DNA from 2 places in the Streptomyces sp. NPDC057474 genome. Region 2 is predicted to be linked to the other one. Evidence: riboswitches for the same ligand, from Rfam matches in the RefSeq annotation. Region 2 holds a riboswitch; the other holds the start of a gene.
The links. Region 2 has a riboswitch for cobalamin ahead of ACFU53_RS10465 (energy-coupling factor ABC transporter permease). Riboswitches for the same ligand answer to the same signal wherever they lie in the genome.
Positions count from the first base shown of each region.

Region 1 (7,002 bases), on a different contig from region 2:
TCGTCCGGCACACCCCGCCGCCGTATGTTTCGCGAACCCGGTGAATCCCCACCCGCGTCCCGCTCGTCCCGGGTGTCGCTCCGCTGCTCAGCCATGCCGTGATCCTGCCAGGCGGACCACACCGACGGGTCCCGGCCGGGGCACTGTAGGGCCGGACGCGGACCTTCGGAAGAGCCCATATGCGTACACATCACCCGGTGTCGGCGATTGGCCGATGATCGACCGGGATTCGGCGATCTTCCAGTAGCCTCCGGGTGTTTTGTCGCACAAGTTGCCATTCCGGGGGGAACCATGGCCCGTGCTCTCAAGTCGTCCCGTCGCCGCAACCGCGTATTCGCCGCCTCCGTCGCGGCGCTCGCCCTAGGGGGGACCGCTCTCACCGAGATCCCCGTCTCGGCCGCCGCCAAGCCCAAGGGTCACGACGTCTCCTCGCACCAGAAGAAGGTGAACTGGTCGAGCGCGAAGTCGAAGGGCGCCAGGTTCGTCTACGTCAAGGCGACCGAGTCCACCACCTACCGCAACCCGTACTTCGCCCAGCAGTACGAAGGCTCGCGCGACGCGGGCCTGATCCGTGGCGCGTACCACTTCGCGGTGCCCCACAAGTCGTCGGGGAAGGCCCAGGCCCGCTACTTCGTCAACAACGGTGGCGGCTGGCGCGCGGACGGCTGGACGCTGCCGCCGGCGCTCGACATCGAGTACAACCCGTACGACAAGAAGAAGAAGTGCTACGGCCTGAGCAACAGCAAGATGGTCGGCTGGATCAAGTCGTTCAGCAACGAGGTCAAGCGCCTCACGGGCCGTCGGCCGGTGATCTACACGACCACCCACTGGTGGAAGACCTGCACGGGCAACAGCACGGCCTTCGGCGGGAACCACGCGCTGTGGCTGGCCCGGTACAACTCCGCGGGGGCGGGTGAGCTTCCCGCGGGGTGGAAGTTCTGGACGATGTGGCAGCACGACAACGGGAGCGGGAGCCTGCCGGGTGACCAGAATCTCTTCAACGGGTCGATGAGCCGGCTGAAGCAGTTCGCCGAGGGGTGAAGGGGTAACGGACCTCGGCATTCCGTCTCAGTTCGAACGCCGGGCCGCCGCTCCTCCGAGCTCGAAGCATGGGTCGCCACACAAGCGGAGCGGTGGCACCTCATTCACTACATCCCTACGCCCATCTCAGTTCATCTTCCGTTCACCCAGGTTGCCTACGGTCCACGTGCCACTGACGTCCAAAAGAAGCCCGGGTAAATGGAAAACTTCTCGCTGATCCTCGCGATCGTGGTGATCACCGCGCTCGCGTTCGATTTTACGAACGGTTTCCACGACACCGCCAACGCGATGGCCACCACCATCTCGACCGGCGCCATGAAGCCCAAGGTCGCGGTGGCCATGTCCGCCGTGCTCAACCTTGTCGGCGCGTTCCTTTCCATAGAGGTCGCCAACACCATCTCCAAGGGGCTCGTCGACGAGTCCGGCATACAGCCAGAGGTCATATTCGCGGCGCTCGTGGGCGCCATCCTCTGGAACCTGCTGACCTGGCTCGTCGGGCTCCCCTCCAGTTCCTCGCACGCCCTGATGGGCGGCCTCATCGGTGCCACCATCGCCTCGGCCGGCGCCGGCGCGGTGCACGGCGACGTGCTCGTCACCAAGGTGCTGATCCCCGCCGTCGCGGCCCCGCTGGTCGCCGGCGTCGCGGCGATGTTCGCCACCCGGCTGACGTACAGGCTCGGTGAGCACACGAGCGAGAAGGCCTCCGGCAAGGGGTACCGCGCCGGTCAGATCGCCTCCGCGGGCCTGGTCTCGCTGGCCCACGGCACGAACGACGCCCAGAAGACGATGGGCATCATCACCCTGGCCCTGGTCGCCGGCGGCGCCCTCGCGCCCGACTCCGACCCGCCGGTGTGGGTCATCGTCACCGCCGGTACGGCCATCGCGCTCGGCACCTATCTGGGCGGCTGGCGCATCATCCGCACGATGGGCAAGGGCCTGACCGACCTCCAGCCGCAGCAGGGCTTCGCCGCCCAGACCAGCGCGGCCACGGTCATCCTGGCCTCCTCGCACCTCGGCTTCTCGCTCTCCACCACGCACTCGGTCTCCGGTGCCGTGATGGGCGCGGGCCTCGGCCGCAAGGGCGGTGTGGTCCGCTGGTCCACCGCGACCCGGATGTTCGTCGCCTGGGGCCTGACCCTGCCGGCCGCCGCTCTGGTCGCCGCGCTCGCCGAGTGGGTGACGTCCTTCGGCAGCTGGGGCACGGCCGTCGTCGCGGTCTTCCTCATCGCCTCCAGCGCCGCGATCTGGGTCGTCTCGCGCCGCGAGGTGGTCGACCACACCAATGTGAACGACACCGAGGAGCCGCCCGGCGTGGTGACCACCGCGATGGCCGCCGTGACGCCGCCGCCGGCCGGCACCGTGACCGAGGACCTCACGGCGACCATCCCGGCCCCCGCGGCCCCGGCCGCCGTCGAGACCACGGCCCCGGCGAACTCGTCCACGCCGACGCCCGCCGTCTGAGCCCCGCGACCCCCTGAGGAAGATCACCACCATGCACATCGACTGGGCAGCTCTCGGCTCCGTCTTCGGAGTCAGCCTCGTGGTCACCGTGGCCCTCGTCGGCCTCTTCACCCTGGGCATCGTCGGCCTGTCCAAGCGGGAGACCGCGACCGCCGCCGGCAACTCACCGGCACCGGCCACGACAGCGGCGTACACGTGCTTCGCGGCCTGCGCGACGGCGGTGGGGTACGGGATCTACCTGATCATGGCCTGAGGCCCCGTCCACCCCTCTCACCTCGCACGACACACCACAACGAACCCCTCGTACCGTTTGACCAGGTATAGGGGGTTTGTCTATTTTCCACAGCAAACTGTGACCCTCGTCGAACGACTGCACCCTCAAGTCGTACGCCATGCAGCGACAGGAGTGGGCGGAGGCGCTCATCCGGGTGGAGAGCGCCCGTGTCGACGGCGAGATACGACTCGTGTCGACCCGCCTGCTGCTGGGCACGTTCTGCGCGAGCGTGCTGCTGCCGAGCATCGCGGTGGCGACCGGGTCGTGCCCACCACTCAGTTCGGGGCCACGCCACCACTCACCACGGCGATCACCGGCGCGATCGGCGCCGCACTGCTCACCTCGCTCGCCGCGGGGCTCGGCAAGGTACTGCGCGCCCGCGCCGACGCTTCGCGACCCAGCGGTCTCAGTGCCGCTCCGGCCCCCGCGGCCGAGCCCCGGCCAGAGCCCGGTCCAGGACCCTCAGCCGCTCCGTGACCGGAGTCAGCCCCCACCACAAACCCGCTCCCGCGGCGATGAGGGCGGTCACCACCAGCCAGACGACGCCTCGCACCTCCGTCCCCGGCACCAGCAGGGCGGCGAGCGCGCCCACTCCGACGGCCAGCACTCCGGCCACCATGCTGAAGAGCACCAGGGGGGCCGCGGCGGACAACAGCGTCCGCCGGTCCCTCGATGTCCTCGCATGCGCCGAGGCGGACCCCTTGGCCCGATCTTCCATCGCGTGCACCTCCCGTCCCCCGGAGGGTTCTTCAAGAACCGTCCGCTCCCGGGTCCACAAGCCCCGCCAGAAAACCACACCACGCGGCGTGACGGAAGGAGAGCACAGCGTTCTGATGCAAGTTTGAGTCACGCACCAGTACGTGACTCTCTCTGATCGACGCTTCCACGCAGACAGCGGCCTCGCCCGCTCCACCTCCCAAGTCGGCGCACCGACACGGCGTCCTCACCGCGACGACCCGAGCGCCGGGTCCAACCGCCGCGCGGGCGCGGAGGAGGGCCGGCCACACCAGGTTCGTCTCCCCGCGACGAAACACCCGACGCCGCTCGTCGGCGCTCAGCTTTCGTACTGCCGTCCCCTTGAGTGCTCCCAGCTCGGGCGTCAGGAAAGAGCACGGAAAGAGCACGGAAAGAGCCTATTAGGGCATCTGACGATATTTCAGCGATGTGGGGCTCAGCACACCGCTCCACCGCAGGTCAACAGCAAGTTGACGGTTCTTCCAGGTGCGTGGTGGACTGCCGGGGCCATGTACGACGGCAGGAGAGGAAGCCGGTGCGAGTCCGGCGCGGTCCCGCCACTGTCACCGGGGAAGAACCTTCCCGGGAGCCAGGAACTCTCGCCGTCGGTCTCGTCGAACCAGGGCGTGGACACCCTGAGTGAGGACATATCGCCATGCGCGGCTGCCCATCGGGGCTCAGCACCCGGTCCCTGCCCGACCTCGTGATCGGCTGAACCGATGCGTGCCGATCGCGTCTTCGCGTACGGTGCCGCCGCCGGGCTCCTCGGTGACCTGCTCCTGGGCGATCCTCGCCGGGGGCATCCGGTCGCCGCGTTCGGTCGGGCCGCCGGTGCCGTGGAGCGGGTGTTGTGGCGGGACCACCGCGGGTGGGGCGCTCTGCACACCGCGGTGTGCGCGGGTGGCGCCGTAGCGCTGGGAGCCGTGGCGGCGGCCGCCGTACGGCCATCGCGTGCCGCCTCCGTCGGATTGACCGCCGCCGCCACCTGGGCCGTCGTCGGGGGGACCTCGCTCGGGCGGGAGGCCCGGGCGATCGGGCGGTCCCTCGATGCGGGCGATGTCGAGGGCGCGCGGGACCGCTTGCCTCATCTGTGCGGGCGGGATCCTCAGGCGCTCGACTCGGACGGGATCGCGCGGGCCGTCGTGGAGTCCGTCGCCGAGAACACGTCGGACGCGGTGGTGGGGGCGCTCGTGTGGGGGGCCGTGGGGGGTGTGCCCGGGCTGGTGGGGTTCCGGGCCGTCAACACGTTGGACGCCATGGTCGGGCATCGGTCGCAACGGTATCGGCGGTACGGGTGGGCCTCCGCGCGGCTGGACGACGTGGCGGGGTGGCCGGGAGCTCGGCTGACCGCGGTGTTGGCCGCGGCAGCCGGTGGGGATGCCCGGGGGGCTGTCCGGGCTTGGCGGGCCGATGCGGGGAGGCATCCGAGTCCCAACGCGGGGCCTGTGGAGGCGTCGTTCGCGGGGGCGCTCGGAGTGCGGTTGGGGGGCACGTTGTCGTACGGGGGGCGGGTTGAGCATCGGCCTGTGCTGAACGGGGAGGGGCGGACCGTCGTCGTGGGGGACATCGAGCGGGCTGTTCGGTTGTCTCGGCGGGTCGGGTGGCTGGCCCTTGGGGTGAGTGCGGGTGCGGCGGTGCTGCGGGGCCGGGTTTCGCGGCGCCCGGCACACCAGGTGAGGAGTCAGGGATGAGTGGCGGGCTGTTGGTCGCCGGGACCACCTCCGATGCCGGTAAGAGCGTTGTCACCGCCGGGATCTGTCGGTGGCTCGTGCGGCAGGGGGTCAAGGTCGCGCCGTTCAAGGCGCAGAACATGTCGCTCAATTCCTTCGTGACGAAGGAAGGCGCTGAGATCGGGCGGGCTCAGGCCATGCAGGCTCAGGCCTGTCGCGTCGAGCCGAGTGCGCTCATGAACCCCGTTCTGCTGAAGCCCGGGGGTGAGCGGAGCAGTCAGGTGGTGCTGCTGGGGAAGCCCGTGGGTGAGATGAGTGCGCGCGGGTATCACGGCGGGCGGCAACAGCGGCTGCTCGGGACCGTGTTGGAGTGTCTCGCCGAGTTGCGGGGCACATATGACGCGGTGATCTGTGAGGGGGCCGGTTCGCCCGCCGAGATCAATCTTCGGCGCACCGACATCGTCAACATGGGGATAGCCCGGAATGCCGGGCTTCCCGTCCTCGTCGTCGGCGACATCGATCGCGGTGGGGTCTTCGCGTCCTTCTTCGGGACCGTCGCGCTGCTCTCGCCCGAGGATCAGGCCCTCGTCGCCGGCTTCCTCGTCAACAAGTTCCGGGGGGACGTCTCCCTGCTGGAGCCGGGGCTCGACATGTTGCACGGGCTCACCGGGCGGCGGACGTACGGTGTGCTGCCCTTCCGGCACGGACTCGGGATCGACGAGGAGGACGGGCTTCGGGTCTCGCTGCGGGGGACGGTCCGGGAGTCGAATGTCGCGCCGCCCGTCGGGGAGGACGTGCTGCGGGTCGCCGTGTGCGCGGTTCCGCTGATGTCCAACTTCACCGATGTCGACGCGCTCGCCACCGAACCCGGTGTCGTCGTGCGGTTCGTGGACCGGGCCGAGGAACTGGCCGACGCCGACCTCGTCGTCGTTCCGGGGACCCGGGGCACGGTCCGGGCGCTGGAGTGGCTGCGGGAGCGGGGGCTCGCCGACGCCATCGCGCGACGCGCCGCGGAGGGGCGGCCGGTCCTCGGCATCTGCGGGGGGTTCCAGATGCTCGGGGAACACATCGAGGACGAGGTCGAGAGTCGGCGGGGGCATGTGGACGGGCTCGGAATCCTGCCCGTGCGCGTGCGGTTCGCTCGCGAGAAGACGCTCACGCGCCCCGTCGGGGAGGCCCTCGGGGAGCGGGTCGAGGGGTACGAGATTCATCACGGGGTCGCTGAAGTCATGGGCGGGGATGCGTTCATCTCCGATGACAACGGACACAGCCTGGACGGGTGCCGGGTCGGGCAGACCTGGGGCACGCACTGGCACGGGTCGCTGGAGTCGGACGGGTTCCGGCGGGCCTTTCTGCGCGAGGTGGCGGCCGCGTCGGGGCGCCGTTTCGTGCCGGCCGCCGACACGTCGTTCGCCGCGCTGCGCGAGGAGCAGCTGGACCGGCTCGGCGATCTGATCGAGGAACACGCGGACACCGACGCGCTCTGGCGGCTCATCGAGTCGGGCACGCCGGCTGGACTGCCTTTCGTGCCGCCCGGAGCGCCCGGAGCACCGGAAGCGCCCGGAGCACCGAAAGCGCCCGCATGAGCGCGTCACACGCACGACATGAGCGAGCGGCTACGGGCCATCTGCCCGGGCCGGAGGGTGACTTGGAGGGCGACGAGAAGTGAGTGTTCCATTTCCGTTCACGGCCGTCGTCGGCCAGGACGACCTGCGGCTGGCGCTGCTGCTGAACGCGGTGTCGCCGGCGGTCGGCGGTGTGCTGGTGCGCGGTGAGAAGGGGACCGCGAAGAGCACCGCCGTGCGGGCGCTCGCGGCGCTG
Region 1 is NZ_JBHVDX010000073.1:27,704-34,705, forward strand. Features, by position in the region: gene ACFU53_RS21560 (class II aldolase/adducin family protein) at 1-95, opposite strand, end outside; gene ACFU53_RS21565 (lysozyme) at 292-1,041, shown strand; gene ACFU53_RS21570 (anion permease) at 1,240-2,502, shown strand; gene ACFU53_RS21575 (hypothetical protein) at 2,534-2,755, shown strand; gene ACFU53_RS21580 (hypothetical protein) at 3,183-3,494, opposite strand; gene ACFU53_RS21585 (DUF397 domain-containing protein) at 3,526-3,900, opposite strand; cobalamin riboswitch at 3,969-4,133, shown strand; gene ACFU53_RS21590 (cobalamin biosynthesis protein) at 4,231-5,202, shown strand; gene ACFU53_RS21595 (cobyric acid synthase) at 5,199-6,767, shown strand; gene ACFU53_RS21600 (putative cobaltochelatase) at 6,847-7,002, shown strand, end outside.
Region 1: it holds a riboswitch for cobalamin, as region 2 does, so the genes downstream of both, ACFU53_RS21590 (cobalamin biosynthesis protein) here and ACFU53_RS10465 (energy-coupling factor ABC transporter permease) in region 2, are expected to answer to the same signal.

Region 2 (7,002 bases):
CACGTACACCCTCTCCACCAAGGTCGGACGTCTGCTGGTGCCCGCCGGCGGGGACGGCGAAGGTGGCGGCGCGGCCGACGACCTGGCCAACGGCTTCGCCGTCCCCGCGACCCTGCGCCGTGTCTGGGACTTCAGCGCCGACGGCGTCCGCCGCTCCATCGAAGCCAGCCTGGACCGACTGGGCCTGGACCGGGTGGACATCGTCCTCCTCCACGACCCCGACGACCACGCCGAACAGGCCCTCGACGAGGCCTACCCGGCGCTCGAACAACTCCGCGGCGAAGGCGTCGTCGGAGCGATCGGCGTCGGCATGAACCAGTCCGCGCTCCCGGCCCGCTTCCTGCGCGAGACCGACATCGACGTCGTCCTCCTCGCCGGCCGCTACACCCTCCTGGAACAGGAAGGCCTCGCCGAACTGCTCCCCGAGGCCACCGCCCGTGGCCGGAGCGTCCTCATCGGCGGTGTCTTCAACTCCGGCCTGCTCACCGACCCGAAGCCGGGCGCCACATACAACTACGGGCCCGCCCCGGAACCCGTACTCGAACGGGCCCTGCGCCTGAAGACGGTCACCGAACGCCACGGCGTGCCCCTGCGCGCCGCCGCCCTCCGCTTCCCCCTCGGCCACCCGGCCGTCGCGAGCGTCCTCACCGGCGCCCGCTCACCCGACGAGGTCCGCGACACCGTGGAGCAGGCCCGGCACCCCGTACCGGCCGCCCTCTGGGACGAGCTGCGCGCGGGGGGCCTGCTCGCTCCGGAAGCCCCCGTGCCTCTCGAAGAAAAGGAGTCGTCGTGAGGGTCGCCCTGCACACCAAGGTCCGCGCCGACCGCGTCGAGGAGTACGAGGCGGCCCACCGCGAGGTCCCGGAAGAGCTGACCACCGCGATCCGCGCCGCAGGCGTGAGCGAGTGGACGATCTGGCGCAGCGGCACCGACCTCTTCCACCTGCTGGAGGTCGAGGACTACGCGGCGATGATCGCCGAGCTGGAGAAACTGCCGGTCAACATCGCCTGGCAGGCCCGCATGACCGACCTGCTCGACGTCGTCCACGACTACTCGGCGGAGGGCTCCGACGCCGGCCTGCCCGTGGTGTGGGAGCTGTGAGCGGCGCGGACGGCCCGGGGGCGGCGGGCGGTACGAAATCCGTGGGAGCCGGGGCCGACGTGGACGCTCACCCCTTGATCGTCGACGCCCACCACCACGTCTGGGACCTCTCCGTCCGCGACCAGAACTGGATCACCGGCCCCGAACTCGCGCCGCTGCGGCGCGACTTCACCCTCCGAGAGCTGGAGGCGGCGGCACGATTCGTCGGCGTCGCCGCCAGCGTGCTGGTACAGACGATCACCGTGCCCGAGGAGACCCCCGAGTTCCTGGCCCTGGCCGCCGGCAGCGACCTGGTCGCCGGGGTCGTCGGCTGGACCGACCTCACGTCGCCCGGCGCCGCCGAGACCCTTGCCGAACTGCGCGAAGGGCCCGGCGGCGAGTATCTGGTGGGCATCCGCCACCAGGTGCAGGGCGAACCCGACCCGCGCTGGCTGGTACGCCCGGACGTTCTGCGTGGCCTGGCCGCAGTCGCCGAAGCGGGACTCGTCTACGACCTCCTGGTCAAACCCCACCAGCTCCCGGCCGCCGTGGAGGCGGCGGCCCGGCTACCCGAACTCACCTTCGTCCTGGACCACTTGGGCAAGCCGCCCATCGCCTCCGGCGAACTGGAGCCGTGGGCGGGGGAGATACGGCGGCTCGCCGCCCTGCCGAACACCGTGTGCAAGCTCTCCGGCCTGGTCACGGAGGCGGACTGGAACTCCTGGTCCGTCGCGGACCTTGTCCCGTACGCCGACACCGTGCTGGACACCTTCGGTCCCGAGCGGCTGATGTACGGCTCCGACTGGCCCGTCTGCCGGCTCGCCTCCGACTACGTCGAAGTCATCGACGTGGCAGAGTCGTTGCTGCCCGCACTGAGTCCGGCCGAAGACCAAGAGGTCTTCGCGGGCACCGCGATCCGTACCTACGGCCTGCGGATCTGACGCGGCCTCGCCGAAGACTCCCAGGTGTGTCAGCCGTCGGCCGGTACAGGGGGAGCGACGCGTGCCTTCGCCATGGCGGCCAGCTCCTCCGGCGTGCGTGGACCGGGCTCCTCATTGGTCAACAGCCCCTGCTCGCGCAGCAGTTGAGCGACCGCTATGCCCCAGGGGAGCCGTAGCCCCGCCTGCTGGAGGAGATCCGTGCGGGCGAGCATCGCGGCCACCGGGCCCGTGCGCGCGCCGGACGGAGTGAGCAGCGCCGCGTCGTCGGCCCAGCGCAGGGCGAGGTCGACGTCGTGGGTGGCCATCACGACGGTGGTGCCGGACCGGCGCAGCTCGTCCAGGGTGGCGAGGAGCCGTTCCTGTCCGTCGGGGTCGAGCCCGGCGGTCGGTTCGTCGAGGATCAGGACCCGGGGCCGCATCGCGACCGCGCCGGCGATGGCGGTCCGCTTGCGCTGGCCGTAGGAGAGCAGATGGGTGGGCCGGTCGGCGAGGGCGCCGATGCCGAGCGCGCCGAGCGCCTCGTCCACCCGGGCCCGCACCTGTGCGTCGGGGAGCCCGAGGTTCAGCGGGCCGAACGACACGTCCTGCGCGACGGACGCCGCGAAGAGCTGGTCGTCCGGGTCCTGGACGACCAGCTGGACCGTCGTACGGAGCCGGGTCAGGCCTCTCCGGTCGTACGTCACCCGCTGCCCCTCGACCGCCAACTCGCCCGTACGGGGCCGCAGCCCGCCGCTGAGCAGCCGCATCAGCGTGGTCTTGCCGCTGCCGTTGCGGCCCAGCAGGGCGAGCGCGCGCCCCTCGTGCACCTCGAAGTCGAGATCGCTGAGCACGGCCGGACCGTCCTCGTACGCGAAGGACGCGCCCCGCAGGGCGACCAGCACGGGCTCGCTCATGTCAGCGGCCTTTCCAGGACGAATCCAGTACGAAGGTGAGGGTGGCCACGGCCGTGAGGAGGGCGACGGCGGCCACGGTGAAGCGGGCGGAGATCCGGGCCTCGGGCACCAGGACGCGCAGGGTGCCGTCGTACCCCCGCCCGGCGAGCCCGGTCTGCAGCCGTGCCGCCCGGTCGAAGGCCCGCACGAACGCGGTGGCGCCAAGACCGGCGAGTGAACGCCAGGTGGCGGCCCGCGTGGTGTGCCCCAGCCGGGCCGCCTGCGCCTCCCGGATCCGGCGCACGGAGTCCAGGAGCAGAAAGCTCATGCGGTACGTGACCAGCGCGACGTCCACGACCGGTGCGGGCACCCCGGCCTTCACCAGGCGCGGCAGCAGATCCGACATGGGCGTGGTGAAGGCGAACAGGAGGACGCCGAGGGAGGCGGCCGAGGTGCGCAGCAGCAGCTCCCCGGCGCGGACCGGTCCGCCCTCGGCCAGGGTCACGAACCCGCCGGGCCCACCGACCTGGACGAGCAGCGGCAGCGCGCCGGTCACGCAGAAACCCAACGGCACCCGGTAGGCACGCCACAGTCGGCGGCCGGGCACGCCCGCCGGGCCCAGCAGCACGGCGAGCGCGGTCAGCAGGACCAGGGCCGCGCCGGGCCAGGGCGGCAGGGAGATCGCGAGCACGGTGAGGCCGAGCCCGAGCACGGCCTTGTCCACGGGATGGCGGTGGCGCCAGCGACTGCTGTGCGCCGCCGCGTCGATCGGCAGCACGCGGGCTCAGACCCGCCCGGCGGGGGACTCCCCGGAACCACCGGACGAGCCCTCGTCGCCGGTCGCGCCCTTCGAGGCCGTCGCGGTTGCCGTGGTGGTCGCCGCCACGCTCACCGGAACCGCCTCGGCCGCCTCGGCCGTGGTGGCGTCCCCGGCCCCGTTCAGCTGTGCCCGGGCTCGTGCCTCGCCTTGGCGCCGGCCCCGGTGGATACCGAAGTAGTAGGCGAGGACGCCCGCGCCGAGCGCGGCCTGCAGGGCGAACAGCGCCGACTCGATCTCGCCGGACGGCGGCTCGTACAGGGGGGAGAACCACGGTTCGTAGTCCGGCTTGAGCTCCGTGATCGCGGTCTCCGCCTCGGCGTCGGCGCCCGCGAAGGGCTCTTCCTTGTGGTCGCCGAGGCCGAGGGCCAGCGGCAGGACGGCGAGCGCGGCCACGACGAGCAGCAGCAGGGCGTTGATCTTCGTGTTCCGGTTCATCGGGCCACCGCCTCGCTCTCGGTCTCGGTCTCGGTGCGGTTGCGCCTGCCGGCCAGGAGCACGCCGAGCCGGGTCAGTTCACCCTTGCTCGACTGCACCAGCAGACGCATCACCAGCACCGTGAGGAGACCCTCACTCACGGCGAGCGGGATCTGGGTGACGGCGAAGATGGAGCCGAACTTGCCGAGCGCGCCCAGGAAGCCGCTGCTCGGGTCGGGGAACGCGAGCGCCAGTTGCACGCTGGTGACGCAGTAGGTGACCAGGTCGGCGACGAACGCGCCGAAGAACACCGTGACCATCAGCGGTACGTCGAACCGCCACAGCAGCCGGTAGATGCCGTAACCCGCCCAGGGGCCGACGATCGCCATCGAGAAGACGTTGGCGCCGAGCGTGGTCAGGCCGCCGTGCGCGAGCAGCAGGGCCTGGAAGAGCAGGGTGATGGTGCCAAGGACCGCCATGATCGGTGGCCGGAACAGGATGGCGCCCAGTCCGGTGCCGGTGGGGTGGGAGCAACTCCCGGTGACCGACGGCAGTTTCAGCGCGGACAGGACGAAGGTGAAGGCCCCCGAAGCGCCGAGCAGCAGCGTGCTCTCGGGATGCTCCTTGACCTCACGGGTGAGTGCTCGGACTCCGTGGACGACGAACGGCGCGGACGCGACACTCCAGGCGATCGCGTGCGCCGGAGGAAGGAAACCCTCGGCTATGTGCATGGCTCAGCAGACCCTCTCCAGCACCTCGTGGATGGTTGACGCGCCTTGGCCGGTCTCCTGGCTTACGGGTACCACCGCCCGTGCTCCGCCTTCCCGGGTCACAAGGACCCAGTGGCTGTCCGTGAGGACTGGAGCCGGACTTCCCGATCACAGTGGCGAGGGCCGCACCGGCATGACACCGGATTTCCCGTTCACCAAGGCGTGGTGACAGTAGTGCCCACATAAGGGCGCTGACAAGCCGAGACGAGGGGCGCGCGGGCGCCGTGGAACAGCTCACACCACGGCACACGCCCCACCGCCCCCACGCCGCACACGAGCGAACTCGCGAAGACGGCAGATGGCCGGAACCGCTCGTACAGGTGGTCGTCCTTGGCCACAGGTCCCGCCCTGCGCTTGAATTCAGCTTCACGCCGTCGGCACAGGGGAGTCCGCAGTGCACCGCCCGACCTTGGTACGCAGTTCGCGCCGTCTCGGCGTTCTCACCGCAGCCGCGTTCGCGGTAGCCGTCGCGACCGCGGGACCGGCCGCGGCCCACGCGGAGGTCGAGGCGGAGGGCGCCCGGTCCCTCGACCAGAACGTCGAACTGACCTTCTCCGCGGAGTCGGAGTCCTCCTCCGCCGGCATCACCAAGCTGGAGGTGATCCTGCCCGAGGGCATGGTCCCCGCCGACATCACCTACAAAGAGGGCCCGGACGGCTGGAAGTTCGCCCCCACCAGCCGGGGCTACACCGTGTCGGGCGCGAAACTCGCGGTGGGGGAGGACGTCGAGTACGTCGTCACCGTACGGCAGTTGCCCGACGCCAAGTCGCTGGTCTTCAAGACCCTCCAGTCGTACAGCGACGGCAAGGTGGACCGCTGGATCGAGCTGGAGGAGGAATCCGAAGGGGACGGCCACGGCCACGGTCACCCGGCACCCCGCCTGGACCTGAAGGCAGCCGCGCCCGGCGCCGAAGTCGTGAGCCCCACCCCTTCGGAAGAACCCACCACGGCGTCCCCCTCGCCCTCACCCGAGACGAGTGCCAAGACCGCCACGCCGTCGGCGGAGCCCGCGGCGGACAGCGGCGACGGCGACGACGGTGTCTCCCTCGCTGTGCCCCTCGGCATCGGTGCCGCCGTCCTCCTCGCGCTCGGCGGCGGCGTGTGGTGGTTCCGGTCGCGCCGGGGCGGGACCGCCTGACCTGCTCCAAGCCGGCCAGCAGTCGTGTGGGTGAGATCGACCTTCGCGGCGTGTGGCCACTCATGAGGCCGGCCACGTCTTCGGCCTGAAGGATCTCTGGGCCGACGAGAACCTCACCATGGGCTCAGACCCGTCGCTCCAGCAGCGCGCAGCCCATGGAACCCGGCGGTAGCGGGTGCGCCGGGTCTCCGGCGTATCCCTGCGCTGGTCGCGGCGGGCAGCTTCCGCCCAGGCTCTGGCACTGCCATTCCGAGTGGGGACGCAGTGCCGGGGACGGGGGTGAAGTCCCGGTCGGGGAGGACTGGGGCAGGCATCACCGGCCTCTCGGTGGCCGTCGCTCTCGTCATCGGCACGGTCGAACTGCTCGGTCTCGTCGCCGAGAAGGCGCATCTGCGCGGCACGTTCTGGGAGTGGGTCTACGGCCTCGCCCTCGACGCCATCGGCTATGTCGTCGTCGGCCTGTTCTTCGTCACCTGGGCGGTCCCCCTGCTGGTGTGGCGGTTCGGGCGGATCGAGGAGAAGTGGACGACACGCTGAACATCCACCCGCGACCCCGAAGTCATGACCTGGCCTCGGCCCCGGCCTACGAATCGGTCTCGATCCGTGGCACCGCCTGGGGCGCCGATGACGATCACGCCATCATGAGGCCATGAATCGGCCACCGCCCCGCCTCCACACCCCCGAGTGGGTCACGGCCGACGACTCGACCCTGAACGTGGCGCTCGTGTACCCGATGCAGGGGCCCGCCGGTATCTTCGGCCCCACCTGCGGGGCGTGCGCCCGGCTGGCCGCCGAGGAGGTCAACAAGGCCGGGGGAGTGCTGGGCAGGGAGCTGCGGCTGATCGAGGTCGACGGCGGGGCCGAGCCGCGGCGGGTCGCCGAGGACGTCGAGGCCCTGGTCGCCTCGGGCGCGGTGCAGGGCGTCACCGGCTGGCACATCTCCTCCGTCCGGCAGGCGGTGGCCCCC
Region 2 is NZ_JBHVDX010000026.1:24,495-31,496, reverse strand. Features, by position in the region: gene ACFU53_RS10495 (aldo/keto reductase) at 1-793, shown strand, start outside; gene ACFU53_RS10490 (L-rhamnose mutarotase) at 790-1,101, shown strand; gene ACFU53_RS10485 (amidohydrolase family protein) at 1,161-2,021, shown strand; gene ACFU53_RS10480 (energy-coupling factor ABC transporter ATP-binding protein) at 2,051-2,914, opposite strand; gene cbiQ (cobalt ECF transporter T component CbiQ) at 2,916-3,671, opposite strand; gene ACFU53_RS10470 (energy-coupling factor ABC transporter substrate-binding protein) at 3,678-4,148, opposite strand; gene ACFU53_RS10465 (energy-coupling factor ABC transporter permease) at 4,145-4,858, opposite strand; cobalamin riboswitch at 4,888-5,094, opposite strand; gene ACFU53_RS10460 (DUF1775 domain-containing protein) at 5,292-6,035, shown strand; partial or broken gene ACFU53_RS10455 (HoxN/HupN/NixA family nickel/cobalt transporter) at 6,348-6,572, shown strand; gene ACFU53_RS10450 (substrate-binding domain-containing protein) at 6,685-7,002, shown strand, end outside.